DNA from 3 places in the Streptomyces sp. NPDC001100 genome. Region 2 is predicted to be linked to each of the others. Evidence: riboswitches for the same ligand, from Rfam matches in the RefSeq annotation. Region 2 holds a riboswitch; each other region holds the start of a gene.
The links. Region 2 has a riboswitch for cobalamin ahead of ACWDEW_RS42850 (cobalamin biosynthesis protein). Riboswitches for the same ligand answer to the same signal wherever they lie in the genome.
Positions count from the first base shown of each region.

Region 1: another riboswitch for cobalamin. It lies ahead of ACWDEW_RS19145 (ribonucleoside-diphosphate reductase subunit alpha); the one in region 2 lies ahead of ACWDEW_RS42850 (cobalamin biosynthesis protein).
Region 3: another riboswitch for cobalamin. It lies ahead of ACWDEW_RS33180 (CbtB domain-containing protein); the one in region 2 lies ahead of ACWDEW_RS42850 (cobalamin biosynthesis protein).

Region 1 covers NZ_JBSFKO010000012.1:40,028-49,952, forward strand. The annotation lists gene ACWDEW_RS19115 (GntR family transcriptional regulator) at 260-1,024, shown strand; gene ACWDEW_RS19120 (carbon starvation CstA family protein) at 1,130-3,277, shown strand; gene ACWDEW_RS19125 (YbdD/YjiX family protein) at 3,249-3,449, shown strand; gene ACWDEW_RS19130 (DUF3311 domain-containing protein) at 3,590-3,853, shown strand; gene mctP (monocarboxylate uptake permease MctP) at 3,850-5,439, shown strand; gene ACWDEW_RS19140 (GNAT family N-acetyltransferase) at 5,547-6,053, shown strand; cobalamin riboswitch at 6,116-6,239, shown strand; gene ACWDEW_RS19145 (ribonucleoside-diphosphate reductase subunit alpha) at 6,365-8,788, shown strand; gene ACWDEW_RS19150 (ribonucleotide-diphosphate reductase subunit beta) at 8,788-9,801, shown strand.
Region 2 covers NZ_JBSFKO010000048.1:7,130-17,054, reverse strand. The annotation lists gene ypfJ (KPN_02809 family neutral zinc metallopeptidase) at 1-429, shown strand, start outside; gene ACWDEW_RS42885 (VOC family protein) at 562-987, shown strand; gene ACWDEW_RS42880 (hypothetical protein) at 994-2,397, opposite strand; gene ACWDEW_RS42875 (alpha/beta hydrolase family protein) at 2,554-3,681, opposite strand; gene ACWDEW_RS42870 (class II aldolase/adducin family protein) at 3,882-4,613, opposite strand; gene ACWDEW_RS42865 (lysozyme) at 4,810-5,565, shown strand; gene ACWDEW_RS42860 (anion permease) at 5,664-6,923, shown strand; gene ACWDEW_RS42855 (hypothetical protein) at 6,957-7,178, shown strand; cobalamin riboswitch at 7,314-7,453, shown strand; gene ACWDEW_RS42850 (cobalamin biosynthesis protein) at 7,555-8,496, shown strand; gene ACWDEW_RS42845 (cobyric acid synthase) at 8,493-9,925, shown strand, end outside.
Region 3 covers NZ_JBSFKO010000028.1:66,321-76,245, forward strand. The annotation lists gene ACWDEW_RS33155 (ArsR/SmtB family transcription factor) at 1-783, opposite strand, end outside; gene ACWDEW_RS33160 (DUF1684 domain-containing protein) at 903-1,727, opposite strand; gene ACWDEW_RS33165 (DUF427 domain-containing protein) at 1,865-2,689, shown strand; gene ACWDEW_RS33170 (hypothetical protein) at 2,760-3,572, shown strand; gene ACWDEW_RS33175 (hypothetical protein) at 3,620-4,687, opposite strand; cobalamin riboswitch at 4,830-4,989, shown strand; gene ACWDEW_RS33180 (CbtB domain-containing protein) at 5,024-5,239, shown strand; gene ACWDEW_RS33185 (CbtA family protein) at 5,276-6,145, shown strand; gene ACWDEW_RS33190 (hypothetical protein) at 6,827-7,516, shown strand; gene ACWDEW_RS33195 (sigma-70 family RNA polymerase sigma factor) at 7,729-8,337, shown strand; partial or broken gene ACWDEW_RS33200 (ATP-binding cassette domain-containing protein) at 8,761-9,284, shown strand; gene ACWDEW_RS33205 (hypothetical protein) at 9,397-9,925, shown strand, end outside.

The DNA.
Region 1 (9,925 bases), on a different contig from region 2:
CTGAACCAATGGTGTAGACCAGTACCGGGAGCTTGGACCAGACCACAGAGCCTGTCAAGGGTTCCCGAAACCGCCCTGACCAGCCGTTATGGGACCTACATATGCAGGAACCTTTAAGTAAGAAGGCAGCGAAATCAACCGTGCCGGAGTACTCTCTTCCGCTAGACCACTTGCCCTTGTGGACTAGACCAAAAGCGACCGCGACGGTATACAGAAGGGATCACGAAGTGACCCTTGTCCGGAGCCGGAAAGGCGGAGCATGAGCACCGACGTCAGCAGTGCGGAGAACGAGGGTGGGGCTACCGTCCGCACCGCGCGTGTGCCCAAGTACTACCGCCTGAAGAAGCACCTGCTGGACATGACGGAGACGTTGCCGCCCGGCACACCCGTCCCGCCCGAGCGCACGCTGGCCGCCGAGTTCGACACCTCGCGCACGACGGTCCGCCAGGCCCTTCAGGAACTGGTCGTCGAAGGCCGACTCGAACGCATCCAGGGCAAGGGCACGTTCGTGGCCAAGCCCAAGGTCTCGCAGGCGCTCCAACTCACCTCGTACACCGAGGACATGCGCGCCCAGGGCCTCGAACCCACCTCGCAGCTCCTGGACATCGGCTACATCACCGCCGACGACACCCTCGCCGACCTGCTCGACATCACCACCGGCGGCCGGGTCCTGCGCATCGAGCGCCTCCGCATGGCCAACGCCGAGCCGATGGCCATCGAGACCACCCACCTCAGCGCCAAGCGCTTCCCCGCGCTGCGGAGGTCCCTGGTCAAGTACACCTCCCTGTACACCGCGCTGGCCGAGGTCTACGACGTCCATCTCGCCGAGGCCGAGGAGACCATCGAGACCTCGCTGGCCACCCCGCGCGAGGCCGGCCTCCTCAGCACCGACGTGGGCCTACCGATGCTGATGCTCTCCCGCCACTCCCTCGACAAGGAGGGCAAGCCGGTGGAGTGGGTGCGGTCGGTGTACCGGGGCGACCGCTACAAGTTCGTGGCCCGCCTCAAGCGCCCCACGGACTGAAGGGGCGTACGGATCGCGCCACTTGAGGTAGTGCACGCGGTGTAGCGCAACTGCCGCTCCTGCTCTACGTTCCTCCCGTCGCCGCATGGACGGGAGGACTCCCCGGTGCGTACCGCGAACGTCCGAACCATCGTCGTCTGGACCCTCGTCGCGCTCGTCGCGGCGGCGGGCTGGTCCGTCCTCGCGCTGGCGCGGGGCGAGAACGTGTCGGCCGCGTGGATGGTGGCCGCCGCACTGGGCTCGTACGCCATCGCCTACCGCTTCTACGCCAGGTTCATCGCGTACAAGGTCCTGAAGGTCGACGCCACCCGGGCCACCCCGGCCGAACGCCTGAACAACGGCATCGACTACCACCCCACCGACCGCCGCGTCCTGCTGGGCCACCACTTCGCCGCGATCGCCGGCGCCGGCCCGCTCGTCGGACCGGTACTGGCCGCGCAGATGGGCTATCTGCCCGGCACGATCTGGATCATCGTCGGCGTCATCTTCGCGGGCGCGGTCCAGGACATGGTGGTGCTGTTCTTCTCGACCCGGCGCGACGGCAGGTCACTCGGGCAGATGGCCCGCGAGGAGATCGGCCCCTTCGGGGGAGCCGCCGCGCTCCTCGCCACCTTCGCCATCATGATCATCCTGCTCGGGGTGCTGGCCCTGGTCATCGTGAACGCGCTGGCCTCCTCCCCCTGGGGCACCTTCTCCATCGGGATGACCATCCCGATCGCCCTGCTGATGGGCTTCTATCTACGGGTACTTCGCCCCGGCCGCGTCTCCGAGGTCTCCCTCATCGGTGTGGCCCTGCTGCTGCTCGCCCTGGTCGCGGGCCGCTGGGTGGCCGAGTCGTCCTGGGCCGACACCTTCACGCTCGCGCCCTCGACGCTGGTCATCTGGCTGGTGGCGTACGGCTTCATCGCCTCGATCCTGCCGGTGTGGACCCTGCTCGCCCCGCGCGACTACCTCTCCACCTTCATGAAGATCGGCACCATCGCCCTGCTGGCGATCGGCGTGGTGGTCGCCCTGCCCGACCTGAAGATGCCCGCCGTGACCGACTTCGCCAAGCACGGCAACGGCCCGGTCTTCGCCGGCTCGCTCTTCCCCTTCGTCTTCATCACGATCGCCTGCGGAGCCCTGTCCGGCTTCCACTCGCTCATCTCCAGCGGTACGACGCCGAAGATGATCCAGAAGGAGACGCAGATCCGGATGATCGGCTACGGCTCCATGCTGATGGAGTCGTCGGTCGCGATCATGGCGCTGGTCGCCGCGAGCATCATCGACCCCGGTCTGTACTTCGCGATGAACGCACCGGCGGGCGCGATCGGCACGACCGTGCAGAACGCCTCGCAGGTGGTGACCAGTTGGGGCTATCACATCTCCCCCGCCGACCTCGCCCAGGCCGCGAAGAACGTCGACGAGGCCAGCCTGCTCTCCCGCACCGGCGGCGCGCCCACCCTCGCGGTCGGCGTCTCGGAGATCTTCGCCAAGGTCACCGGCGGAAGTCTGCGCGCCTTCTGGTACCACTTCGCGATCATGTTCGAGGCGCTGTTCATCCTGACCGCGCTGGACGCGGGCACACGGGTGGGCCGGTTCATGCTCCAGGACATGCTGGGCAACCTCTACCGGCCCTTCAAGAACGTGAGTTGGAAGCCGGGCCTGGCGGTGACCAGCGCGATCGTGTGCGCGCTCTGGGGCTACTTCCTCTGGGTCGGCGTCCACGAACCCCTCGGCGGGATCAACCAGCTCTTCCCGATCTTCGGCATCTCCAACCAGCTGCTCGCCGCCGTCGCGCTGGCCGTCTGCACCACCCTCCTGGTGAAGTCCGGCCGCCTCAAGTGGGCCTGGATCACGGGGATTCCGCTGGCCTGGGACGCGACGGTCACCCTGACCGCGAGCTGGCAGAAGGTGTTCTCCAGCGACCCCAAGGTCGGCTTCTTCAAACAACGCTCGGTGTTCCAGGACGCGATCGACGCGGGCAAGGTCCTGCCGCCCGCCAAGAACATGGACGACATGCACACCGTCGTCACCAACTCCACCGTGGACGGAGTGCTTTCGGCCATTCTCGCGGTGCTGGTCGTGGTCGTGATCGCGGACGCCCTTCGCGTCTGCGTTCGACACGTCCGCCGCCCGGCGCTCTCCACGCTGAGCGAGACGCCGTACGTCGAGTCGAAGATCGTGGCACCGGCCGGGCTGATCCCGACCCGGGAGGAGAAGGAGGAGGAGGCGAGGGCGCGCGATGTGGTCGGTGCTCCGGCGGGCGACTAGCGGAGTGCGTTGGTACGTCCGGGAGTTGACGGACGAGTCGGCGTACGAGCGGTATGTCGCGCATGTACGCCGAGACCATCCGGACGCGGAGGTCCCGGACCGCCGCGCCTTCGAACGAATGCGGACGGACCGTCAGGAGGCCGACCCGAGGCAGGGGTTCCGCTGCTGCTGAACCCTGCTTTTGACACCGATGTCAGGTCTTCACTAAATCGACATGACGATATGCGGACGGGGTCTTCCGCACCCGCGATCCCGTGACCTACATTGCCTGCGCGTTACACAGGTGATCAGTGAGGGGACGGGAGCCGCGAAATGTCAGATGTGCCTGAAGTTCCGCCCGAAGTGGCGGCGCCGGTGGTGACACCGGTCCGCGTGGCCATCGCCGTCTGCCTGTTCGCGCCCTTCGTGGCGCTGCTCTGGGTCGGCTCCTACGCCAAGACGGACCCCGTGTTCATCGGTATCCCGTTCTTCTACTGGTACCAGATGCTGTGGGTGCTGGTGTCGACGGCGCTGACCATGACCGCCTACAAGCTCTGGCAGCGTGACCAGCGCACCCGTCATGGAGGCACCCGGTGAACGGCGTCGCTCTCGGCGTCTTCATCTTCTTCTTCCTGGCCGTCACGGTCCTGGGCTTCCTGGCCGCTCGCTGGCGCCGGGCCGACAACGAGCACAGCCTCGACGAATGGGGCCTGGGCGGACGGTCGTTCGGCACCTGGGTCACCTGGTTCCTGCTCGGCGGCGACCTCTACACCGCGTACACGTTCGTCGCCGTCCCGGCGGCGGTCTACGCGGCGGGCGCGGCCGGCTTCTTCGCGGTGCCGTACACGATCCTGGTCTACCCCCTGATCTTCACCTTCCTGCCCCGCCTCTGGTCGGTGTCGCACAAGCACGGATACGTGACGACGTCCGACTTCGTGCGCGGCCGCTTCGGCTCCAAGAGCCTCTCGCTGGCGGTGGCGGTCACCGGCATCCTCGCGACGATGCCGTACATCGCGCTCCAACTGGTCGGCATCCAGGCCGTGTTGGACGTGATGGGCGTGGGTGGCAGCGCGAACTCCAACTGGTTCGTGAAGGACCTGCCGCTGCTGATCGCCTTCGCCGTGCTGGCCGCGTACACCTACTCGTCCGGCCTTCGCGCCCCCGCGCTGATCGCGTTCGTCAAGGACGGCCTGATCTACCTCGTCATCACCGTGGCGATCATCTACATCCCGATCAAGCTCGGCGGCTTCGACGACATCTTCAGCGCGGCGGGCGCCAAGTTCAAGGCGGCGGGAGCGGGCGGACTCGTACCCGCCCCGGCCGGCCAATGGACGTACGCCACCCTGGCGTTGGGCTCGGCACTGGCGCTGTTCATGTACCCCCACTCGATCACGGCGACCCTCTCCTCCAAGAGCCGCAACGTGATCCGCCGCAACACCACGATCCTGCCGCTGTATTCACTGATGCTGGGCCTGCTCGCGCTGCTCGGGTTCATGGCGATCGCGGCGGGCGTCAAGGTCACCAACGGCCAACTGGCCATCCCGCAGCTCTTCGAGAACATGTTCCCGGACTGGTTCGCGGGCGTGGCCTTCGCGGCGATCGGCATCGGCGCGCTCGTCCCCGCCGCCATCATGTCCATCGCGGCGGCCAACCTCTTCACCCGCAACATCTACAAGGACTTCATCAACCCGGACGCGACCCCGGCCCAGGAGACCAAGGTCTCCAAGCTGGTCTCCCTGCTGGTGAAGGTCGGCGCCCTGGCCTTCGTCCTGACGATGGACAAGACAGTCGCCATCAACTTCCAGCTCCTGGGCGGCATCTGGATCCTCCAGACCTTCCCGTCCCTGGTCGGCGGCCTCTTCACCCGCTGGTTCCACCGCTGGGCGCTGCTGGCGGGCTGGGCGGTGGGCATGATCTACGGCACGCTGGCGGCCTACGGTGTCGCCTCGCCGACGCAGGCCCACTTCGGCGGCTCCGCGAAGGAGATCCCGGGGATCGGCGAGATCGGGTACATCGGTCTGACGGCGTTCGTCCTGAACGTCGTCGTGACGGTGGTGCTGACGTTCGCGCTGAAGGCGCTGAAGGCTCCGGAGGGCGTGGACGAGACGAGCCCCGGCGACTACACGGCGGACGCGGGCGACCCGGGGGTGAAGGAGGAGCTCCCCGTAATCGCCGCCGGCTGAACCCACCCAGGGGCGCGGGGAACTGCGCGCCCCGCCACAACGAACCCGCGGCGGGCCACCGGGAACACCACCCTCGGCGGCCCGCTGTTTCGTACACACTCACCTACATGGACATCCTCATCCGGCGAGTGAAACCCACCGAATACGAGACCCTGGGCGAGATCACCGCCCAGGCCTACCTCCAGGACGGCCTCCTCGACTTCGGCGAAAGCGACTGGTACCTCGGCGAGTTGAGAGACGTGGCCAAGCGGGCAGCCGAGGCCCAGGTCCTGGTCGCCCTGGACGGCGAACAGGTCCTCGGCGGCGTGACCTTCGTCCCGTCCGGGGGACCCATGGCCGATCTCGCGACGGCGGGCGAGGCCGAGATCAGGATGCTCGCCGTCGCCCGCGAGGCCCGTGGCCGGGGTGCCGGCGAGGCCCTCGTCCGCGCCTGCGTCGAGCGCGCCAGGGCCACGGACGGCTGTGTGCGCGTCATCCTGTCGACCCAGCGCACCATGCACGCCGCCCACCGCATCTACGAACGGCTCGGCTTCACCCGCACCCCCGAGCGCGACTGGAACCCGATTCCGGAGCTCGACGACATCACTCTGCTCACCTACGAGTTGACGTTCTGACACGCTCCGAAGTCACCGCGACACAACATCTGGGGGTGCCACGACGACCCGGCACAAGATGTATGCTCATGCTCGCTGTCGACGCAGGGGAATCCGGTGCGAATCCGGAACTGTCCCGCAACGGTGTACTTGCGTGCATACGCACGCATGGTCAGTCCGAGGACCTGCCGACTGCGCGCGCCCGGCCACCCGGTCAGGGCGCATGACGTCCGGGCCTCGTGGAGTGGGCCGGTGGACGCGACGCCCCGTGCGCTCGTGAGCTGCCGCCTGCCCTCCGCAAGGCCCCGTGCCGAGCGAGGGAGAGCCCCACCGTGACCATCGCGCCAGCAGAGCCGGCTTCAGCGACCCAGGCGAACGAGGCGAACGCAGCGTCCGGAACCGACCGTCCCGGAACGGCCGTTCCCGGTGCCGACGGTCCCGGCGCCGCGATCCTGCGGACCCTGACCGAGCTGACCGCCGACCTTCCCGACGCCGACCCCGGCCGGGTCGCCGCCGCCACGCTGCGCGGCCGGTCCGCGCACGCGGACGAGACGGAACTGCGCGAACTGGCCACGGAGGCGGCCGCCGGCCTCATCTCCGAGGACCCCGTCTACTCCCGGCTCGCCGCCCGGCTGCTGACGATCAGCATCGCCGCCGAGGCCGCCTCCCAGGGCGTCACGACGTTCACCGGGTCCGTCGCCGTGGGCCACCGCGAGGGCCTTATCGCCGACCGCACCGCCGAGTTCGTGACCGTGCACGCGGCCCGCCTCGACGCGCTGGTCGACACCGAGGCCGACGACCGCTTCGGCTACTTCGGGCTGCGCACCCTCCACAGCCGCTACCTCCTCCGCCACCCGATCACCCGCAAGGTCATCGAGACCCCCCAGCACTTCATGCTGCGTGTGGCCTCCGGCCTGGCCGAGGACGACTCGACCCGTGCGCTCGACGAAGTCGCCGCGCTGTACCGCCTGATGAGCCGCCTCGACTACCTCCCCTCCTCCCCCACGCTCTTCAACTCCGGCACCCGGCACCCCCAGATGTCGTCCTGCTACCTCCTCGACTCCCCGCTGGACGAGCTGGACTCCATCTACGACCGCTACCACCAGGTCGCCCGCCTCTCGAAGCACGCCGGTGGCATCGGTCTGTCGTACTCCCGTATCCGCAGCCGCGGTTCGCTGATCCGGGGCACGAACGGGCACTCCAACGGCATCGTCCCGTTCCTGAAGACGCTGGACGCCTCGGTGGCCGCGGTGAACCAGGGCGGCCGGCGCAAGGGGGCCGCCGCGGTCTACCTGGAGACCTGGCACTCCGACATCGAGGAGTTCCTGGAGCTGCGGGACAACACCGGTGAGGACGCCCGGCGTACGCACAACCTGAACCTGGCGCACTGGATCCCGGACGAGTTCATGCGCCGGGTGAACGAGGACGGCGTCTGGTCGCTGTTCTCCCCGGCCGACGTGCCCGAACTGGTCGACCTGTGGGGCGACGAGTTCGACGCGGCCTACCGCAAGGCCGAGGCGCAGGGGCTGGCCAAGAAGACCATCCCGGCCCGTGACCTCTACGGCCGCATGATGCGCACCCTCGCGCAGACCGGCAACGGCTGGATGACCTTCAAGGACGCGGCCAACCGCACCGCCAACCAGACGGCCGAGCCGGGCCACACCGTCCACTCCTCGAACCTCTGCACGGAGATCCTGGAGGTCACGGACGACGGCGAGACGGCGGTATGCAACCTCGGTTCGGTGAACCTGGGCGCGTTCGTCGACCAAGCGAACGGCGACATCGACTGGGAGCGGCTGGACGAGACGGTCCGCACCGCCGTCACCTTCCTGGACCGCGTGGTCGACATCAACTTCTACCCGACCGAGCAGGCGGGCCGCTCCAACGCCCGCTGGCGCCCGGTCGGCCTGGGCGCGATGGGCCTCCAGGACGTCTTCTTCAAACTCCGCGTCCCCTTCGACTCCCCGCAGGCCCAGGCCCTCTCCACCCGGATCGCCGAGCGCATCATGCTCGCCGCGTACGAGGCCTCCGCCGACCTCGCCGAGCGCAACGGCCCGCTGCCGGCCTGGGAGAAGACCCGTACGGCGAAGGGTGTTCTGCACCCCGACCACTACGACGTGGAGCTGACCTGGCCGGAGCGCTGGACGGCCCTGCGGGAACGGATCGCCCAAGTCGGCATGCGCAACAGCCTGCTGCTGGCGATCGCCCCCACCGCCACCATCGCGTCCATCGCGGGCGTGTACGAGTGCATCGAGCCGCAGGTCTCCAACCTGTTCAAGCGCGAGACGCTCTCCGGCGAGTTCCTCCAGGTCAACTCCTACCTGGTGAACGAGCTGAAGCAGCTCGGCGTGTGGGACGCCCGCACCCGGGAGGCGCTGCGTGACGCCAACGGCTCCGTGCAGGGCTTCAGTTGGATCCCGGCCGAGGTCCGCGCGCTGTACCGCACGGCCTGGGAGATCCCGCAGCGCGGTCTGATCGACATGGCCGCCGCGCGGACCCCGTTCCTGGACCAGTCCCAGTCCCTGAACCTGTTCCTGGAGACGCCGACGATCGGCAAGCTCTCCTCGATGTACGCGTACGCCTGGAAGCAGGGCCTGAAGACGACGTACTACCTGCGCTCCCGCCCGGCGACGAGGATCGCCCGCGCCGCCCAGGCTCAGCCCCAAACCACCGTCCCCGTACAGCAGTTGACGCCCGACGAAGACGCGGTCGCCTGCTCCCTGGAAAACCCCGAGTCCTGCGAGGCCTGCCAATAATGACCACCGAAGCCAAGAACCTTCTCGACCCGGGCTTCGAGCTGACCCTCCGCCCCATGCGCTACCCGGACTTCTACGAGCGCTACCGGGACGCGATCAAGAACACCTGGACCGTCGAGGAGGTCGACCTCCACTCGGACGTCGCCGACCTGGCGAAGCTGACGCCGGGTGAGCAGCACATGATCGGCCGGCTGGTCGCGTTCTTCGCGACGGGCGACTCGATCGTGGCGAACAACCTCGTGCTGACCCTGTACAAACACATCAACTCCCCCGAGGCGCGGCTGTATTTGAGCCGGCAGCTCTTCGAGGAGGCCGTGCACGTCCAGTTCTATCTGACGCTCCTGGACACCTACCTGCCCGACCCGGAGGACAGGGCCGCCGCCTTCGACGCGGTGGAGAACATCCCCTCCATCCGCGAGAAGGCCGAGTTCTGCTTCAAGTGGATCAACGAGGTCGAGAAGCTGGAGAGCCTCCAGACCCAGGCCGACCGCCGCCGTTTCCTCCTCAACCTGATCTGCTTCGCCGCGTGCATCGAGGGGCTGTTCTTCTACGGCGCGTTCGCGTACGTCTACTGGTTCCGCAGCCGGGGTCTCCTGCACGGCCTGGCCACCGGCACCAACTGGGTGTTCCGGGACGAGACCATGCACATGTCCTTCGCGTTCGAGGTGGTCGACACCGTCCGCAAGGAGGAGCCGGAGCTCTTCGACGACCAACTCCAGCAGCAGGTCACCGACATGCTGAAGGAGGCCGTCGAGGCGGAGCTGCAGTTCGGGCGCGATCTGTGCGGTGAGGGTCTGCCGGGCATGAACACCGACTCGATGCGCCAGTACCTGGAGTGCGTGGCGGACCAGCGCCTCCAGCGGCTGGGCTTCGCTCCGGTCTACGGCTCCGAGAACCCCTTCTCCTTCATGGAGTTGCAGGGTGTGCAGGAGCTGACCAACTTCTTCGAGCGCCGCCCGTCGGCGTACCAGGTGGCCGTGGAGGGCACGGTCGACCTCGACGAGGACTTCTAGTCCCTTTATGTGTCGCTTACTTCGCGGACGGCCCATGGAGCTTCCATGGGCCGTCCATGGTGTTTCTATGGAGCGGCAAAGTTCATGGGGTGCGTCTGTTCGCGGTCTCGTCGCCCCGGCTACG
Region 2 (9,925 bases):
CTGCGGACGAAGTTCGGCTCCAGCGGCGGACCGTTCGCGCAGGCGTACGTCGTGGCCCACGAGTACGGGCACCACGTGCAGGACCTGATGGGCACGCTCGGCCGGGCGCAGGACGGGCGGACCGGTGCGAACAGCAACGCGGTGCGGGTGGAGCTGCAGGCGGACTGCTACGCGGGGGTGTGGGCGCATCACGCGACGACCACGAAGGACGAGTCGACCGGGCGGCCGCTGATCACCAGCCTCACGGAGGCCGACATCCGGGACGGGCTGGACGCGGCGGCGGCCGTGGGCGACGACCGGATCCAGGAGCGGTTCCAGGGCCGGGTCACGCCGGAGACCTGGACGCACGGGTCGGCGGCGCAGCGGCAGCAGTGGTTTCGCCAGGGCTACCGGACCGGGGACATGGCGCAGTGCGACACCTTCCGCTGACGGCCGGGACGCCGGTTCGCGGGGGCGTTGTCAGTGGCGGGTGCAAGACTCGTCGAAAGCGATCGAAGCGGCGGAAAGACAGCGAAAGCGCACGGCACCGGACAACACCCGATGCACAAGGGAGTGATCGGCATGGCAGGCAAGGACAGCGGGCGTCCCAGCATCTACCCGTCCCTGCTCTACACGGACGCGAAGGCCGCGATCCGGCAGCTCACGGAGGCCTTCGGCTTCACCGGACTCGCGGTGTACGAGGGCGAGGACGGCTCGGTGATGCACGCCGAGCTGGTGCAGGGAAACGGCGCGGTGATGCTCGGCTCCAAGGGCCGGGGCGGGCGTTTCGACGAGGCGATGAAGAGCGCGGGACCCGTCGGGGTGTACGTCGTCGTGGACGACGTCGACGCCCACCACCGACGGGCCGTGGAGCACGGCGCGGAGATCCTGATGCCCCCGACGGACCAGGAGTACGGATCGCGGGACTACATGGCCCGGGACATCGAGGGCAACATCTGGAGCTTCGGTACCTACGCCCCGGAGATACCGGGGACGGCAGGTGCCTGACCTCGTCTAGCTGCCCCCTGTGTGCACCTGGAAGGCGGCCCGGCGCACGGCCTTGGCGAGCGCCGGGTCGGGGTGGGCGGCGGCGAGCGCGACCAGGACCTGCACGGTGCGCGGGTGTCCTACGGCGCGGACCTCGTCGAGAAGCATGGGGACGGTCGGCTGGATTGCGGACTCCAGGTGGCGCACGAGCAGCGGGGCCTCCCCGTGGTCGGCGACCGCGGCGGCGGTGTCGACCCACATCCAGGTGGCCTCCTCGCGGGTGAGGACCTCATGGGCGTCCTCCGGGTCGATCCCGTCGTGCTCCGCGAGCCACAGCAGGGCGTACGGCCGCAGCGTCGCCTCCTCCACCGCCGCGCGGACGTCGGGCTCGGCGGGGGCGCCGACTACACGGAGCGCCTCGAAGGCGAGGCCTCGGAGGAGGGCGTCCTCGCCGCGGGCGGCGTCGATGAGCTGGCCGACCGCGCTGCCCACGGTGCGGGCGGCGAGCCAGGCGCGGTATTCGGCGCGGGCGGCGTTCGGGCGGAGTTGGGAGCAGCCGCGGAGCATGTCCTCGGCGGACTGCTCGATGTTCCCGGCGGGGCTCTGCGCGGCGACGCAGATCTGCTCCAGCTTGACCCAGACCGCCCAGCTGCCGAGCGGGGTGAGGGTGGCCTGGCCGTCGCCGTAGGTCAGAGCGCCGACGGAGGCGAGGGCGTGCAGGGCCCAGTCGAGGAGGGCGTCGAGAGGGGTGTCGCCGTCGGCCGGGGGCTGCTGGACCGGGTCGGGCTGCGGGCCGTAGGGGATCTCGCAGCGTTCGGTGCGCAGTTCGGTGACGCGCTGGCCGAGGAGGTCGAGGAGCTGGGCGACGGGGACGGGCCCGGCGGACAGCTGGAGGAAGGAGAGCACCTGAGGCATGGCCGAGACGACCTCGGCGATGGCGGAGGGCTCGTACTCCCGGGGTTCCGGGTGGGCGAGCGACCAGGCGTCGAAGAGCGCGACCCAGCCGCGCAGTACGGCGCTGTCGTCACGGTCCCAGGCGCGCAGCCGCCAGCCGGGGCGGGCGCTGTCACCGTGCACTTCGACCAGGCCGGCGAGGCGGGCGGTGTCCCAGTCGGCGCGGACCTGAGCCGGGGTCAGGCCAAGCTCCTCGGCCGCGAGTTCGGCGGTCGCCTCGGAGAGGGTGCCTTTGCCGTCGGGGCTCGCGCCGTCACGGCCGGGGCGTAGTGCGGCGTCGGCCCAGTGGGCGACGCGGGCCGCGCCGGCCAGGCCGGAGCGTGCCATTCTGGCCAGTTCCGCGGGGGCCGGTGTGCCCTCCGGAGGACGGGGTGCGGGGCGGCGCGAGCGCCGCTGGTTCATCGCTCGGGGGGCGGCGGCCAGGGGTCGCGGGCGGACGAGTCGAAGCCTGGAGTCGCGCGGGATACGGGACGTCACGGGTGCAGTCTTCCGGTTGACGGTCCGAAAACCCAAACGGAATGTCACCGCGGGCGACGGGGAGGGCCACGGCAGGGGGTGCCGCTGGCTGCTGGGGACCAGGTTCAGGCCAGTGGTACAGGGCTAAACGGAAGGTCGGAGGGGGGTGGGCCGGGACTACATGAGCGGAGTCAGGAAGCGGCGCAGGATCTCCTCGTAGGCGGCCGGGTCGGCGTTCCACATGGCGCCGTGCGGGGCCCGGGCGACCGGCTGGAGGGTGATCAGGTCGGGGCGCCGGGCGGCGAAGCGGCGGGAGAAGGACCAGGGGGCGACGGTGTCGTCGGGGCCGTGGAAGATCAGGGTCGGGACCTTGAGCCGGGCGGGGTCGGCGGCCTCGGCGATGCGGTCGCCGTGCAGACCGGTGCGGCCCTGGGCGGCGCGGACCGCGAGCGGCAGCAGCGCGCCCGGGGTGTGCCGGGCGGTGGCGAGGGCGCGCAGCGTCGTCTCCCAGTCCAGCACCGGGGAGTCAAGCACCAGGCCGGAGACGCGGTCGCGCATCCCGGAGTGGGCGGCGGCGCGCAGCGCCATGGTGGCGCCGGTGGACCAGCCGTAGAGGACGACGTGCTCGGCGCCGTAGCGCACGGCGTAGCGGATCGCGGCGTCCAGGTCGCGCCACTCGGTCTCGCCGAGGTGGCCGAGGCCGTCGGGGTTGCGGGGTGCGCCGAGGTCGCCGCGGTAGGAGGGGGCGAGGACCGGGAAGCGGTTGCGGTGCAGGAACTCCATGACGTTCAGGGCGAGTTCGCGAGTGGTGGCCAGGCCGTGCACCGCGATCACCCAGGTGCTGCGCGCTCCGGGGACGAACCACGCGGGCAGGGAGCCGAGTTCGCCGGGGATGTCGATGTCGGCGTGGTCGAGGCCGAGGGCGGCGCTCGGGTTGCCGATGTGGACGTTGGGGGTGAGCCACACCTTGTCGCGGGGGTGCAGGGTGCCGTGGGTGACGCGTTCGAGGCGGCGTACGACGGTGTCGGCGGAGTTGGCTGCGGTGTCGATCACGGGGCCGACGACCGCGTGGGAGCCGTCACCGGCGAGGCCGTAGGTGCCGGGGCGCAGGGAGGCCAGGTCCCGGGTGAGGGTGATCTGGCCGGCTGCGGTGGCGTGCACCGTGAGCCGGGGTTCGGTCGGCAGGGGGCGGCCGGGCGGTGCCTTCAGCGCGGCGTCGCTGGCGTACCGGCCGGCGGCGACGCCCACCGCACCGGCCGCGAGGGCCACGGAGACGGCCGCGGCCGTCGCTTTGACTGTGCGCACGGCTCCAGTGTCCCGGCGGACCGGGCCGGCGGCCAGCCGGAGGAGGCGCCGGACGGACACCAGCCCGGGAAGAACCGGGGCGGGGAGGGAGCAGCCCCGCCGGCCGTCCCGGTTCCGTCGGCCTCGCCGACCCCGACGACCCGTCGGCCGACCTCAGCCCCGCCATCCCCGGTCAGCGCAGCCCGCGCACCCCGCTCCCGTCACCCCCGCTGCCCGTACCCCCGCAACCGCTCCCCCGCCTCCGCCACCTGCTCCCCCGACAGCAGCGTCGGCGACAGCCCGGGCACCGACGACGCCGTCAGCCACAACCGGCACATCCACTCCAGCTGAGCCGTACGGTCGAACGCCTGGTCCAGGGAGGCGCCGTAGGCGATCGTGCCGTGGTTCTGGAGGAGGCAGGCGGAGCGGTCGGCGAGGGCTTGGAGCATGTTCTCGGCCAACTCCTCGGTGCCATATGTCGCATACGGGGCAACCCTGACCGGGCCGCCGAGGGCGCCGGACATGTAGTGGATCGACGGGAGTTCGGGGACGAGGGTCGAGACGGCCGTCGCGTGGACGGCGTGGGTGTGGACGACGGCCTGGGCGTCGGTGTTGCGGTAGACGGCGAGATGCATGGGCAGTTCGCTCGTCGGGAGCAGGGTGCCGAGGACCTGTCGGCTGTCGAGGTCGACGCCGACCGTGTCGTCGGGTGTCAGCCGGTCGTAGCGGACACCCGACGGTGTGACCAGGACGATGTCGCCGACGCGCACCGAGACGTTCCCGGAGGTGCCGACGACCAGGCCGTCGGACACCGTCCGGCGGGCCGTCACGACGAGTTCGTCCCAGGCGTCCGCCTCCTCGGGGCGCACACGTCTGCGCCACGGCTCCCCCACAGCCTGTGCGCCCTCCCCGACATCCCGTCCGCCCCGCTCGTCCCGCCGCCGCTCAGCCATGCCGCGATCCTGCCAGCCGGTTCCCCAACACGCGCTCGGGCGCGGGCACTTTAAGCCGGAAGCCACGCCTCCGAAAGAGTACATATAGCCATGTAACGCCCACTCAGGCCGCTTGGCCGGAGCCCGATCGGCGTCGACAGATCTTCCAACAGCCTCTGGGGGATTTGTCGCACACGCCGCCATTCCCGGGGGAAACATGGCCCGTGATCGCAAACCGTCCCGTCACCGCGCCCGCCTCGTAGCGGCCGCCGTCGCCGCACTCACCACAGGCGCAACCACACCCGCACTCGCCGAGATTCCGGCCGCCGCCGCGAGCCCCGCCAAGGGCCACGACGTCTCCTCGCACCAGAAGAACGTCGACTGGCCGAGCGCGAAGGCGAAAGGCGCCACCTTCGCCTACGTCAAGGCGACCGAGTCCACCACCTACGTCAGCCCCTACTTCGACCGGCAGTACAACGGCGCCCGCGCCGCCGGCATCATCCGGGGCGCGTACCACTTCGCGCTGCCGGACAAGTCGTCGGGCGGGGCCCAGGCCGCCTACTTCGTGGCGCACGGCGGCGGCTGGAAGGCGGACGGCTGGACACTGCCGCCGGCGCTCGACATCGAATACAACCCGTACGACAGGAAGCGCGGCTGCTACGGCCTGAGCAAGGCGAAGACAGTGAGCTGGATCAAAGCCTTCAGTGCCGAGGTGAAGCGGGAGACCGGCCGCCGCCCGGTGATCTACACGACCGCCCACTGGTGGAACACCTGCACGGGCGGCAGCACCGCGCTGACCTCGACACACGCGCTGTGGATCGCCCGCCACGAGTCGGCGGACGCGGGCGCGCTGCCCGCCGGCTGGTCGTACTGGACCTTCTGGCAGTACGACAACAGCGGCGGCCTGCCGGGTGATCAGAATCTCTTCAACGAGTCCTTGAGCCAACTGAAGAAGTTCGCCCGGGGTTACTAGGCCGTACAGACACTCCAGAGACCCCCTCAGTTCATCTTCCGTTCACCCAGGTTTCCTACGGTCAACGCACCAATGACTTCGAACGATTGCCTGGGTAAATGGAAAGCTTCTCGCTGATTCTCGCGATTGTGGTAGTCACCGCACTCGCGTTCGATTTCACGAACGGTTTCCACGACACCGCCAACGCGATGGCCACCACCATCTCGACCGGTGCACTCAAGCCCAAGGTCGCGGTGGCCATGTCGGCCACTCTCAACCTGGTGGGCGCTTTTCTCTCCGTGGAGGTCGCCAACACGATCTCCAAGGGGCTTGTCGACGAGAGCGGCATCCGTCCCGAGGTCATCTTCGCCGCCCTGGTCGGCGCGATCCTCTGGAACCTGGTGACCTGGCTCGTCGGCCTGCCGTCCAGTTCCTCGCACGCCCTGATGGGCGGTCTGATCGGCGCCACCATCGCCTCGGCCGGCACCGGCGCGGTCCACGGCGACGTCCTGGTCACCAAGGTGCTGCTGCCCGCGGTCGCGGCCCCGATCGTCGCGGGTGTCGCGGCGATGCTGGCCACCCGGTTCTCGTACACGCTGAGCCGGAACTCGGACGGCAAGGCCGCCGACAAGGGCTTCCGCGTCGGGCAGATCGCCTCCGCCGGGCTGGTCTCGCTGGCCCACGGCACGAACGACGCGCAGAAGACGATGGGCATCATCACCCTCGCGCTGATCGCCGGCGGTTCCATCGCCCCCGACTCGGACCCGCCCACCTGGGTCATCCTCTCCGCGGGCCTCGCCATCGCGATGGGCACCTACATCGGCGGCTGGCGCATCATCCGCACCATGGGCAAGGGCCTGACCGACCTCCGGCCGCAGCAGGGCTTCGCCGCCCAGACCAGCGCCGCCGCGGTCATCCTGGCCTCCTCGCACATCGGCTTCTCGCTCTCCACCACGCACGCCGTCTCCGGCTCCGTGATGGGTGCGGGCCTGGGCCGCAAGGGCGGGGTCGTCCGCTGGTCGACCGCCACCCGGATGTTCGTCGCCTGGGGTCTGACGCTGCCGGCCGCCGCGCTGGTCGGCGCGCTCGCCGAGTCGGTGACCGACCTCGGCGACTGGGGCACCGCGCTGGTGGCCGTCTTCCTGATCGCCTCCAGCACCGCGATCTGGCTGTTCTCCCGCCGCCAGGTGGTCGACGCCTCGAACGTCAACGAGTTCGAGGAGCCGGCCGGTGTGGTCACCGCGGCGATCGCCGCCGTCACCCCGCCCCCGTCGGTCGCCCTCTCCGAGGGCCTCACGGCGACGATCCCCTCGCCGCCCGTGACCCCGGCCCCCGTCGTGAAGTCGGACCCGGCGACCCCGCCGGCCGCCGCCGTCTGAGCCCGCGCCCCCGGTTAGAAGGAACGAATCAGCATGGACATCGACTGGGCAGCCCTCGGCTCCGTCTTCGGCGTCAGCCTCGTGGTCACCGTGGCCCTGGTGGCCGTTTTCACCCTCGGCATCACCGCCCTCTCGCGCCGCGAACGGGCCACCGCCCAGGGCGACTCCGCGGCCCTCGCCCTGACCGGCGCGTACGCCTGCTTCGCGGCCTGCGCGGCGGCGGTGGCTTACGGGATCTACATCATCGTGGCCTGACCGGCCGCCAGTTGGACCCACCGTGGGGTGCGGGACGGATCACCGTCCCGCACCCCACGTCTGTGTGCCCCTTCCGACGACCCGCGTGTGGGCATCAGCACACTCCTCCCCCGCAGGTCAACAGCAAGTTGACGCCCCTTCCAACCCCGTGGTGGACTGCCGGAGCCATGTACGGCGGCAGGAGAGGAAGCCGGTGCGAATCCGGCGCGGTCCCGCCACTGTCACCGGGGTAGACAACCCCGGGAGCCAGGAACTCTCACCGCCGGTCTCGTCGAACCAGGGCGTGGACACCCTGAGTGAGGACATATCGCCATGCTCGGCTGCCGTTCGAGGTCCCGTACCAGCGCAGTGTCCGACTCAGCGACCGGCTGAGCCGATGCGTGCCGATCGCGTCTTCGCGTACGGCGCCGCCGCCGGCCTTCTCGGCGACCACCTGCTCGGCGATCCCCGCCGCGGGCATCCGGTCGCCGCGTTCGGCCGCACCGCAGGTGCCGTGGAACAGCTGCTGTGGCGCGACCACCGAGGCTGGGGCGCCCTGCACACCGCCGTGTGCGTGGGCGGCACCGTCTCCCTGGCCGCCGTGGCGACTTCGGTCCTACGACCGTCCCGTACGGCCTCTGCCGCTCTCACCGCCGCCGCCACCTGGGCGGTCGTCGGCGGGACCTCCCTCGCGCGCGAGGCCGGGGTCGTCGCGCGGGCGCTGGAGGCCGGTGACATCGAGGCCGCGCGGGCACGGCTCCCGCACCTCTGCGGCCGGGACCCGCAGGCTCTCGACGCGGACGGTATCGCCCGGGCCGTCGTCGAGTCCGTCGCCGAGAACACCTCCGACGCGGTGGTGGGCGCCCTGGTGTGGGGCGGCATCGCGGGTGTCCCGGGCCTGCTCGGCTTCCGCGCGGTGAACACCCTGGACGCCATGGTCGGCCACAAGTCGGCCAAGTACCGCCGCTACGGCTGGGCTTCGGCCCGCCTCGACGACGTCGCCGGCTGGCCGGGCGCCCGCCTCACCGCCGCCCTCGCGACCGTAGCGGGCGGCGACCCGCGCGGAGCGGTGCGCGCCTGGCGCACCGACGCCCGCAAGCACCCGAGCCCCAACGCCGGTCCCGTGGAGGCCTCTTTCGCAGGCGCCCTCGGCGTGCGACTGGGCGGGACGCTCTCCTACGGCGGCCGGGTCGAGCACCGGCCCGTGCTGAACGGCGCCGGACGCGCCGTCGCCGTACCGGACATCGACCGTGCCGTACGGCTGTCCCGGCGCGTCGGCTGGCTCGCGCTCGGGGTCAGTGTCGCCGGGCGGCTCCTTGTGAAGGGACGGACGTCATGAGCGGCGGCGGGCTGTTGGTCGCGGGCACCACCTCGGACGCCGGCAAGAGTGTCGTCACCGCGGGGATCTGCCGGTGGCTCGTGCGGCAGGGCGTGAAGGTCGCGCCGTTCAAGGCGCAGAACATGTCCCTCAATTCGTTCGTGACGCGCGAGGGCGCCGAGATCGGCCGGGCACAGGCCATGCAGGCGCAGGCCTGCCGGATCGAGCCGACCGCGTTGATGAATCCTGTGCTGCTGAAACCAGGCGGCGACCGGACCAGCCAGGTCGTCCTCATGGGCAGGCCCGTGGGCGAGATGAGCGCGCGCGGCTATCACGGAGGACGGCAGGAGCAGTTGCTCGGCACCGTGCTGGACTGTCTCGCCGAGTTGCGGGGCACGTATGACGCGGTGATCTGCGAGGGCGCCGGGAGTCCGGCCGAGATCAATCTGCGGCGGACCGACATCGTGAACATGGGCATCGCGCGCAACGCACAGCTGCCCGTGCTCGTGGTCGGCGACATCGACCGCGGGGGCGTCTTCGCCTCCTTCTTCGGGACGGTGGCGCTGCTCAGCCCGGAGGACCAGGCCTTGGTCGCCGGGTTCCTCGTCAACAAGTTCCGGGGCGATGTGTCGCTCCTGGAGCCGGGGTTGGAGATGCTGCACGGCCTGACCGGGCGGCGGACGTACGGCGTGCTGCCGTTCCAGCACGGGCTCGGCATCGACGAGGAGGACGGGCTGCGCATCTCGCTGCGCGGGACCGTCCGCGAGTCGAACACCGCGCCGCCGGTCGGCGAGGACGTGCTGCGGGTCGCCGTCTGCGCGATCCCCCTCATGTCCAACTTCACGGACGTGGACGCGCTGGCCGCCGAACCGGGCGTCGTGGTGCGGTTCGTGGACCGGCCGGAGGAGCTGGCCGACGCCGATCTCGTCGTCATCCCCGGGACCCGGGGGACGGTGCAGGCACTGGAGTGGCTGCGGGAGCGGGGACTCGCGGACGCCCTCGTCCGCAGGGCAGCGGAGGAACGGCCGATCCTCGGCGTCTGCGGCGGCTTCCAGATCCTCGGCGAGCACATCGACGACGAGGTCGAGAGTCGGCGGGGCTCGGTCGACGGACTCGGAGTGCTCCCCCTGCGCGTGCGCTTCGCACGCGAGAAGACCCTCACCCGGCCGGTGGGCGAAGCCCTCGGCGAGCGGGTCGAGGGGTACGAGATCCATCACGGGGTCGCCCAACTCACGGGCGGAGAAGCCTTCTTGGACGGCTGCCGGGTCGGCCAGACCTGGGGCACGCACTGGCACGGCTCGCTGGAGTCGGACGGGTTCCGGCGGGCGTTCCTGCGCGAGGTGGCCGCCGCCGCGGGGCGCCGCTTCGTGCCGGCCGCCGACACCTCGTTCGCCGCGCTGCGCGAGGAACAGCTCGACCGGCTCGGCGACCTGATCGAACAGCACGCGGA
Region 3 (9,925 bases), on a different contig from region 2:
CGTCCGGGTACGGCCGAGCAGTCGCTCCAGCCCGTCTCTGCTCTCCCGGACGATCTCCAGAGGCTGTTTGGCTACCGGGTAGACGAGCACGGGCCCGAGCGTGGGGTCCGCCAGGGCGGTGGGTCTGCGCCAGCAGAAGTAGGACGGGACGAGCAGCAGGCCGCGCCCCTCCAGATGCAGTTCGCGGTCGACGGGATAGTCCACCTCCAGCACCGGGGCGTGCCAACGGGCGTGCGGGCGCAGGCTGTTGAGGAGGGCGGAGGTGCCGCCGTCGAGAAGTGCGCGGGCGCGCAGTTCGACATCGTCGCCGACGGCTGCCTGAACGCGGGGCCAGTACGGTTCGAGCAGGGTCCCGCAGGACACTTCCAGGGCCCGCGTCAACGCCCCCAGGGCCTTGGTGCCCGGCCGGTCGAGTGTGGAGACCCACGACGGCAGCGGACGCGACTCGGCGAGCCGGGACAGCTCACGGCTCAACCGGGCGCGGGAGGTGGCCCGTACCTCGTCGAGACCGCCGGCCAGACCGCCGCCCGTGACGGACGGTGTGAGGAAGTCGGGGATGTAGCCCACCGGAGGAATCAGCGTCCGTAACGGCGACAGGGCCCGCCCGGCCCGCGGGTCCTCGGCCAGCCGGTCGCGCACCGAGCGGCGCCAGTGCCCGAATTCGAGCGCCCCCTGCCGGCTGTCCAACCGGCAGACACCGCACACGAGTTCCCACAGCGCATGAGGCTGGCGGGCGACCCGGATGTTCTGGAAATCCCGCGAAGTGAAGTGAATTCGGAGCATGCGACCTCATTCCCGCGCGTGGTCAGTGCGCGTGATCGGTGGGGGGTCACGGCCGCAAAAAAACCGGCGCGCCACTCATGGGGACGACTGAGAGGCGCGCTTGGTTGTGGGGCCGGGACTCAGATCCCACCCCGCTCACGCGGAATCTTCTGCCCCGCTTCGATGGCCACCGGCAGGCGGTTCTCCGCTGGCGGCAGCGGGCAGGTGGCCAGGTCCGTATAGGCGCAGGGGAGGTTGGCCGCGCGGTTGAAGTCCAGGACAACCGTGCCGTCGGCGGCGGGCGGGGCGAGCGAGAGCGCCCGGTTGGCGGCGTAGGTGGTCACTCCGGAGGTGGCGTCCGTGAAGAGGACCAGCAGCCCGCCCGGCCCGCGTCCGGGGAACGCGGTCAGCGCCAGCGGGTGCCCGTCCAGCTCGAAATCGACCCGGCCCGGCGCGTCGTACACGTGCTCCAGGCCCTCGACCGCCGCGCCCACGGTTGTCGGGCGCGGCGTCTCGAACGCCGTGTACCGTCCCCGCACCACCCAGCGGGGATCCGGCGCGTAGGCGGGGGTCCCGGTGAAGGCGGTGCGCAGTGGCGCGTCCGGGTGCCGGGGCCGCACGATGTCCTGCCCGCCGCGCCTGGCGACCTCGATCACGGCGTCGCCCCAGACCGCGTCGACACCGCCCCGCTCGGGCAGCGCGCCGAAGCGGTGCTCACCTCGCAGGGTCGTTCCGCCCACGACGAGTTCCTCACCGTCGTCGAGGACTACGGCGACTCCTTCGGCGTCGGTCCACCAGGCACCCGGCGCGTCCGGGAACCGCTGCGGCCGGTCGTCGAGCCAGTGCAGTCCGGTGATCGCCAGGAATCCGTGCGGGGCGGCGAGCCGTTCCTCCTGACCGCGGTACCACTCCAGCCATTCCTGGGTGAAGGCCTGCAGATCCGTCCCAGTGAGGTCAACGGTCACGATGACTCCTTCGTCGCACGAGGCTCGGCCTCGAAACGGGCTCGTACCAGTGCCAACCCCGGCCGCCCGGCGGCGGATTCCGCCCGCGTGTGACAGCTTTGTGTCCAGATGGTCGAGCCGAAGGAGGAGAAACGGTCATGAGTACGTTCCCCACCGCGCGAGACGTCAGGACCACACCTGAGGGACTGCTGTGGGAACCGAGCCAGCGCTGGGTCCGCGGCCTGAAGGGCGATGTCACCGTCGTGGACAGCAGGCACCCCGTCCTCGTCTGGGAGCCGGGAGTTCCGGTCCCCCTCTATGCCTTCCCGCACGATGAGGTCCGCGAGGACCTGCTCCGTCCCGCGAAGAACCCCCCGACCGGCACGCACACCGGATCGCAGGTCTTCTACGACCTCGAAGCCGACGGCCGGCTGGTGGAGAACGCGGCCTGGACCTTCCCCGCGGAGGACCTGGCCGGGCACATCGCCTTCGAGTGGTTCCGGCGGGTCGGGCGCGGCCTCGACCACTGGTACGAGGAGGAGGAAGAGATCTTCATCCACCCCCGCGACCCGCACAAACGGGTGGACGCCCTCCCCAGCAGCCGTCATGTCCGGGTCGAGATCGACGGCACGGTCGTCGCCGAGACCCGCCGTCCGGTCCTCCTCTTCGAGACCGGCCTGCCGACCCGCTACTACCTTCCCCGCGAGGACGTCCGCCTGGACCTCTTCGAACCGACCGAGCACAGCACCGGGTGCCCCTACAAGGGGACCGCCACGTACTGGTCGTGGCGCGGCGGGACCGACGGCCCGGATGTCCCGCCGAACATCGTCTGGAGCTATCCGCAGCCGCTGCCCGCGGTCGGTGCCGTCAAAGACCTCCTCGCCTTCTACAACGAGGCGGTCGACATCACCGTGGACGGCGAAGCCCTGGAACGCCCCGTCACTCCCTTCACCGAGACGCTTTCGGGGCGGCCGGCGACCTGACCTTGGCCGCGATTGAAACCCTTTTGGCGCGAGGAGAAGTGAAACGCGGTCCACCGGGCAGTCGACCCGGATGGAGAGTCAGAAGTCGGAAGAGAAGAAGCGGGACGAGAAGAAGCAGGCGCCGAAACGCAAGGTCCTCGATCTGACCGCGGTGCAGGTGGTCGCGAGTGCGCTTGCCACCGTGGTGGGCGCGGTGCTGGCGTCCTTGCTGGGGGTGACCGGCACGATCATCGGCGCCGCCGTGGTCAGCACCAGCGCGACCACCGGCGCGGCGGTCTTCCAGCACGCTTTCCGGCGGACCGGCGAAGGAATCCGCAAGCGGGTGCCCGTGATGGCGATGGCCCTGACACCGAGTGAGGAGCGTGCGATCCAACGCGCCGACGCCCGGGCGGCGTTCGCGTTACCCGACGGCGCCCGGGCCGGTGACCGGACGCCGACCACCAGCCCCTCCGAGGACGAGTCGGTGACCACCTATCGAACCGGCTCCTTCTGGAAGTCCGTCGGCTGGAAGAAGTACCTGCTGGCGACCGGCCTGGTGTTCGCCCTGGCGATGGTCGCGGTCACCGCGGGTGAGCTGATCATGGGCAAGCCGATAGCCGCCGCGGTGCGGGGCGAATCGGGCAAGGGCACGTCGATGGGCGGCGGTTCGGCCGGGACGTCCGCACCCGCACACAGTCCGACGCCCACACCGCTCGGGTCCAGCGGTGCGGGGTCACGGACGGGCGGCTCGGCCTCGCCGTCCACAAGCGCGGAGCCGGACACGAGCTCCGGTACCGGCGCCGGCGCCGGTCAGAGCGCCTCTTCCAGCCCCGAGACCTCGGCCTCGACCGTGCCGTCCGCGAGCGGCGGCGCCGTCAACAGCCCCGACGCCACCACCCGTTGAGCCCTCGCTCCGGATGGGCGGAGGCTGTCGGACGACGGCCGGCGACCCTACTCGGACCTCCGGTTCGCCTCCGCCATGGCGCGGTCGTCGGGGCGTTCGGGAAGGGCGAGCTGCCTGCTGAACCTCCGTGCGGTGAGAAGCGCGAGCAGGGCCGTGAGTGCCGCCAGCGCAGCGAGCGCGGCCGTCAACCCCGCCAGCCAGGGCGGCGCAGCAGTGATCCGCAGCGCCTGGGACAGCCGCGTGGAGTGGAACCGTCCGTCGAACAGCTGGATCGCCGCCAACGCGGCCGGCACCACCATGGACAGGGCGAGTACGGGCAGGCCGCCGTGGAGAACCAGCGCCGGTGCCAGCAGGACGCACAGGATCGAGACCCCCAGCGCGAAACCGAAGGCGGCGCCGGAGGCCCCGTCCCGGTGCAGCGGGAAGTAGGACAGCCCGCACAGGACGAGCGCCGCCGCCGCGAACAGCCGCGGCCAGACCGGGAGTTCGGCGCGCCGTGGCATCGTACGCGGAGGCTGTGGACGGCGTCGGCGTGCCGGACGGTCGGCCGGCCGCTCCGGCTCGTGCGTGTCTGCCGGGAGTGGTCCGGTCGCCTCCGACCCGACAGCGGCCTCAGCGGTGGACCGATCGGCCGCCGGACCCGGGGCCCGGACGGGTGTGTCCTGTTCCTCGGCCAGGCGGCCGATCAACTGGGCGAGTTCCTCGACGGGCCGGCCGGCCGCGGCCCGTACCGCCTCCTCCCCGCAGTGCGGCTCCAGCGGAGCCCGGTGCAGCAGGGCCATCAGCCGGGTGACCTCCTCCACGGGCCGGGACTCGGCCGCCGCGCGGATCGTCTCGTCGGCGGAGTCGGGATGGCGTGGCGGCTGTGTCAGCAGGGTCACCAGGCGTGTCACGTCCTCCACGGACCGGTCCACCCCGATCGCCCGCAGGGCGTCGACGGTGGCCTGCGCGTACTTCGGTGACTGTTCCAGCAACGTGATCAGCTGGAGGACCTCTTCCAACGGCCGGTCGGTGACGGCGGCATGCACCAGGCTGTGCAGCGCGAGTGGGTGGGCCGCACTGTCATGAGATATCTCGGGTCGGTCCGGGCTGGGCGGGAAAGAGCGGGTGGTCATGCTCGGCTCCATGAAGAGGGTGATGCTGCTATCGCCCCCCGAAGCGCGATGAACCAGCTGATCCTGTCCAGTAGTAAGCGCCTGCCACCCGCGCCGCCACGCGATTGAGCCACCCGTGTGACGTGCGCGGGCCGCTCGCCCAGGCACAGGCCTGATTGACGGTCCGGAGAGCCGCGCCGTACGCTCCCCCTGTAGTGATGGCATAAGGAAGCTGGTGGAATTCCAGCACGGTCGCGCCACTGTGAGCCCGCCACCGGAGGTGGTGGGCGAGTCAGACACTGAACCGTCACTCGCCCGTACACGCAAGGGACGCACGATCCCGAAGGAGGGCTCACCTTGAGCAGCATTTCCACATCCCGTCCGGTGTCCACGCCGGTCGTCCTGCCGATCTCGAAGTCCATCGTCTGGCTGGTCGGCACCGCGCTGATCGCGCTGGCCGTCTACTACTTCATCGGTGTCGACCAGGGCGCCGTGTCGGTGTTCGGAAACGACACGCACGTCCACGAGTTCGTCCACGACGCCCGCCACTTCCTCGGCTTCCCCTGCCACTGACCCTCCACCGGCACCTGGACGTACGGACAACTCGACATGGAAAAGAAGCTCATACTGCGCGGCGTCCTCGCCGGCGCAGTAGCGGGCCTGCTCGCGTTCGTGTTCGCGCGGATCTTCGCCGAACCGCAGATCGCCAAGGCCATCGACTACGAGAGCGGCCGTGACGCCGCCCAGAACGCCCTGGACAAGGCGGCCGGCCTCCCCGTCGAGGGCCACGAACATGAGCTGTTCAGCCGCACCATCCAGGCCAACGTCGGCATAGGCGCCGGCATGATCCTCTTCGGCATGGCGATGGGCGCCCTGTTCGCCGTCGCCTACGCCGTCTGCCTGGGCCGTACCGGCGGTCTGAGGCCGCGTAACCTGGCGCTTCTCGTCGCCGGCGGCGGGTTCCTCGGCATGTACCTGGTGCCGTTCCTGAAGTACCCGGCCAACCCGCCCGCGATCGGCCACGAAGAGACGATCCAGCAGCGCAGCGCCCTGTACCTGATCATGATCGTGTGCTCCGTCGCCTTCCTCGCGGGAGCCGTCTATCTCGGCAAGCGGCTCCAGGCCCGCTTCGGCAACTGGAACGCCACGCTTCTTGCCGGTGCCGCCTTCGTCGTCGCGATCGGGATCGTCATGCTGCTCCTGCCGCAGTTCGGCCATCTCTCGTACAACAAGGCCAACTTCGGTGACCAGGCCACCGAGACGCCGTTGCCGCTGAAGGACTCGAAGGGCACCATCGTGTACCCGGGCTTCCCGGCCGACGTGCTGTTCACCTTCCGCTTCTACTCCGTCGCCGCGCAACTCATCCTCTGGACGGCCCTCGGCCTGATCTTCGCCCCGCTCGCCGAGCGTCTCCTCCAGCCCGCGCGACCGGACTCCACCACCCCGTCGAAGGAGCCGGACCCCGTCCCGGCGGCCTGACCAACTCCCCACGACGAGCGCGGTGATCGAGTCGATCACCGCGCTCGGTCCGTTGTGGAGGCTTTCCCCGGTCACCTGCGTCTGTGATCTACGTCATGGACGGGCATCGGAACTCGGCCCTCCGCCCCGCCGACTACTGGAGCGGTAGGGCTTCAACTGCCGTGCGCGGCAGAACGGTTCGATGCGACCAGGGAGGCCGGGCACCCTCCTGCTGCCGTCGACCGGAGCCGAGGAGACATCGGCGTTCTTCCGTGACGCCAACGAGGGCGGCTCCGCCGACCGCTTGCACGGGTCACCTCACCCCGCGCCTCCGGTGGCGTCGCTCTCTCCCAGCACCGTATGACCCAAGGGAACGCGCCTTACGACACCGCGATCGACTCGGTCGACATCGCGGCGGGCGACAGCCTTGCCATGTCGCCGACCTGCCGGTCTCCGCGGTCTCCAGCACATGGCGCTCGGGCGACCTCGTCCCCTTCGAGTTCCGGCGCAGTGGGCGGGTCACGGTGCTCTCCGTGGTCGTGCGTCCTGGCACCGTCTCGCTCCAGTGGTCGTCCCGAACCGCCGTCGAGTTCCCGGTGTTGCCATGTGACATGAGTCACTGCGCTGGTGGTGAGTCGAAGCCCCGGTGTGTACCCGTACCCCTGATGACGATCAGACGTCGAGTGCAAAGATGGGCGTGCCATGACTGTCGGAGGGTGGTGCCGCACGCTGCGGGCGGGTGTGTTCGCCGCCGTCTGCGTGCTGCTGGCCGCCCTCGGCCACTTGATGATGTCCGGCGCTGCCGTCCCCTGGTGGACCATGGGCGTCGGCGCCGCCGCGACCGGCGCGGCAGGCTGGTTCCTGGCCGGCCGTGAGCGCGGGCGCGGGCTGATCGTCACGGTCGTGGTCGCCGCCCAGACGGTGCTTCACGAGACGTTCTCCCTGGGCCAGAACCTGATGCCCGGGAGTGGTGGCGCGTCGATCGACATGGGCCGTGCGACCACGGGTTCCTCGGACTCCATGGCGTCCATGTCCATGGACGCCATGGACATGAGCGGCATGGCACACATGGCGCGCGGCTCGTCCGACATGGGGCCCGCGCAGACCATGACGGGCGCTGCCTCGTTCGGCATGCTCGCCGCCCACCTCCTCGCCGCCGTCCTGTGCGGGCTGTGGCTCGCGTACGGCGAACGCGCCGTCTTCCGTGTCCTGCGGGCGGCGGCAGCACGGCTGGCCGAACCCCTGCGGATGCTGCTGGCGCTGTCGGTACCGGCCCGCCGCCCGTCCGCGCGCGGGCGCCGCACCCTCGCGTACCGGTCGTCCCTGGCCCGCTTCCTTCTCTGCTACTCCCTCACCTCCCGGGGACCGCCCACGGGCCTCGCTGTCAGCTGAGACAGCCGGACCCACCGGGGGCTCACCCGCACTTCGTCGTACCGCGTTCCGGCGCGGAACCTCCCAGCGCCGCACACCGTTTCGTGCGGCTGACGAGCGCGCGCCGAGCCCCGGGCATCGCCGTACCCCTCGCGTACGGCCGCACCCCATGCGCCGGAGAGCCGTCCCCCACCGCGGGACGTCGGCCCCGGACGACCCGAGAAGGACACCACGTGATCACTTCTGTGCTGCCCGCTCGCCACCGGGCGGAGCGTGCCGCGGCGGACGCCTCCGCCACCGCCTGGGCCCTGGCCGCCCGAAACGGCGATCCCCACGCGACCGAGCACTTCGTCCGCGCGCTGCACGGCGACGTACTGCGCTACGTCGTCCATCTCAGCGGCGACCCGCAGACCGCGCACGACCTCACCCAGGACACCTTCGTACGGGCCCTCGACAGCCTGCCGGGTTTCGAGGGCCGTGCCTCGGCCCGCACCTGGCTGCTGTCCATCGCCCGTCGCGCGGTGGCCGACAGTTTCCGCCGGGCCGCGGCCCGACCGCGCCTGGCCGACGCGCACGACTGGCAACTGGCCCTGGAAAGCAACCAGCCCCGCGACCTGCCGGGCTTCGACGACGGCATCGCACTCCTCGACCTGCTGGAGACGCTGCCCGACGAACGCCGTGAGGCGTTCGTGCTGACCCAGGTGGTCGGTCTGCCGTACGACGAGGCGGCACGCTTCATCGGCTGCCCCGTCGGCACGATCCGCTCCCGGGTCGCCCGGGCGAGGGCCACCCTGGAACGCCTGCTCAGCGAGGCCGAGGCCGACGCCGCCGACGCCGCGTGACGTGAAGGCCGGCGCCTCCGTGCGGGCGCCGGCCCTCCACTGCGTTCCAACTCCCTGCCACTGAAGCAGAGTTGACGGAAATTCTAGGGAACTCACCCATTCCGGCTCCCGACTACTGGTGCGACGGCTCGATACCGCGCCCGGTCACGACACCAGTCAGGAGATCCGGGTGACGCCAGAGATGGAGGACGCCTTCGAGGCGATCCGAGCCGTGCACGGCTCGGAGGCGATCAATCGCGTCGAGCGGATGCCGGAGCCCGGCGGAGGTGGGCCACGGTATCCGCTCCAGAAGGGCGCCAAGTGGATCCTGCCGGCATTTTCCACGACCCCGTGGCACGACCCCTACGCCCACCCCGAACTGCTACCGGTGGTCGAAGCGCTGGAATCGGCCCACTCGGCCGTCAAGGAAGAACTGAACTCCGCCTGGAGGGCCAGACGCGAAGCATTCTCATCGTCGGCCTCGTCGGTCCCAACGGCAGTGGTAAATCAACCCTGTTGCGCGCCGTCTACCGCTCGCTCCGCCCGCAGGACGGCGTCGTCAGGGTCGGCGAGGACGACGTATGGACGCTGTCCGTCCGTGCCGCGGCCCGCCGTACCGCCGCCACTTCGACATCCGCGCCCGGTTCGAACTGCTGGACCTGATCCGCGCCACCGGCATCACCACACTCGCGGTTCTTCACGACCTCGACCTGGCCGCCCGCCTCGGCGACCATCTCGCGGTCCTGCACGAGGGCGCGGTGGTGGCCGCCGGGCCGGTCCTGGAGTTCCTGACCCCGGGGATCCTCAGGGATGTCTTCGGTGTCCGGGCGAGCGCCGAGCGGCACGCCGACGGCGTCGTCCGCGTCACCTACGCCGCCCAGCCGCTCGCCCGCGACGGGACGGCGGCGACCGAGACCGTTGCGCGCCGACATCCCCCTCCAACAGAAGTCGGACGGGAATCCCGTTGAGTTCCGGGCTTTTGGCGTGGTCCGGGTCACATGCTGTGGGTTGAGTGTGGTGCGCTGTGGGTTTGCTCACCCGCACCTGACATGCGATTTCCTGGTGCCAGGATGAGGCCTCATGAGACCAGGGTGGTGCTCCCGCGCGATGCGGGCCGCGGTGTTCGCGGCCGTCTGCGTGGTGCTCGCCTCCCTGGCGCACGTCATGATGTCCGGGAACCACGTGCCCCCGTGGGCACTGTCCGGCGGACTGGTCGCCACCGGCACCGCGGGCTGGTGTCTGGCGGCCCGTGAGCGCGGTCTCCCGCTGATCGTGACTGTCGTGGTCGTCTCCCAGACGATGCTGCACTCGGCGTTCTCGCTTGCCGCGTCGGCGTCCGGCGAATCGGCCCGCATGAACGCGAACATGGCCATGGGCTCGATGCGGCAGGGTTCCATGGACATGGCGGCGTCGTCCGCCGGTGGTACACCCTCGACCGGCATGCTCGTCGCCCACCTGTTGGCCGCCCTGCTCTGCGGGCTCTGGCTGGCCCACGGCGAGAAGGCCGCGTTCCGCATCCTGCGCGCCGTCGTCACCCGACTGGCTGCGCCGCTACGGCTGCTGCTGGCACTGCCCGCGCCGATGGACCGCCCGTGCCTCCGCAGGCGTC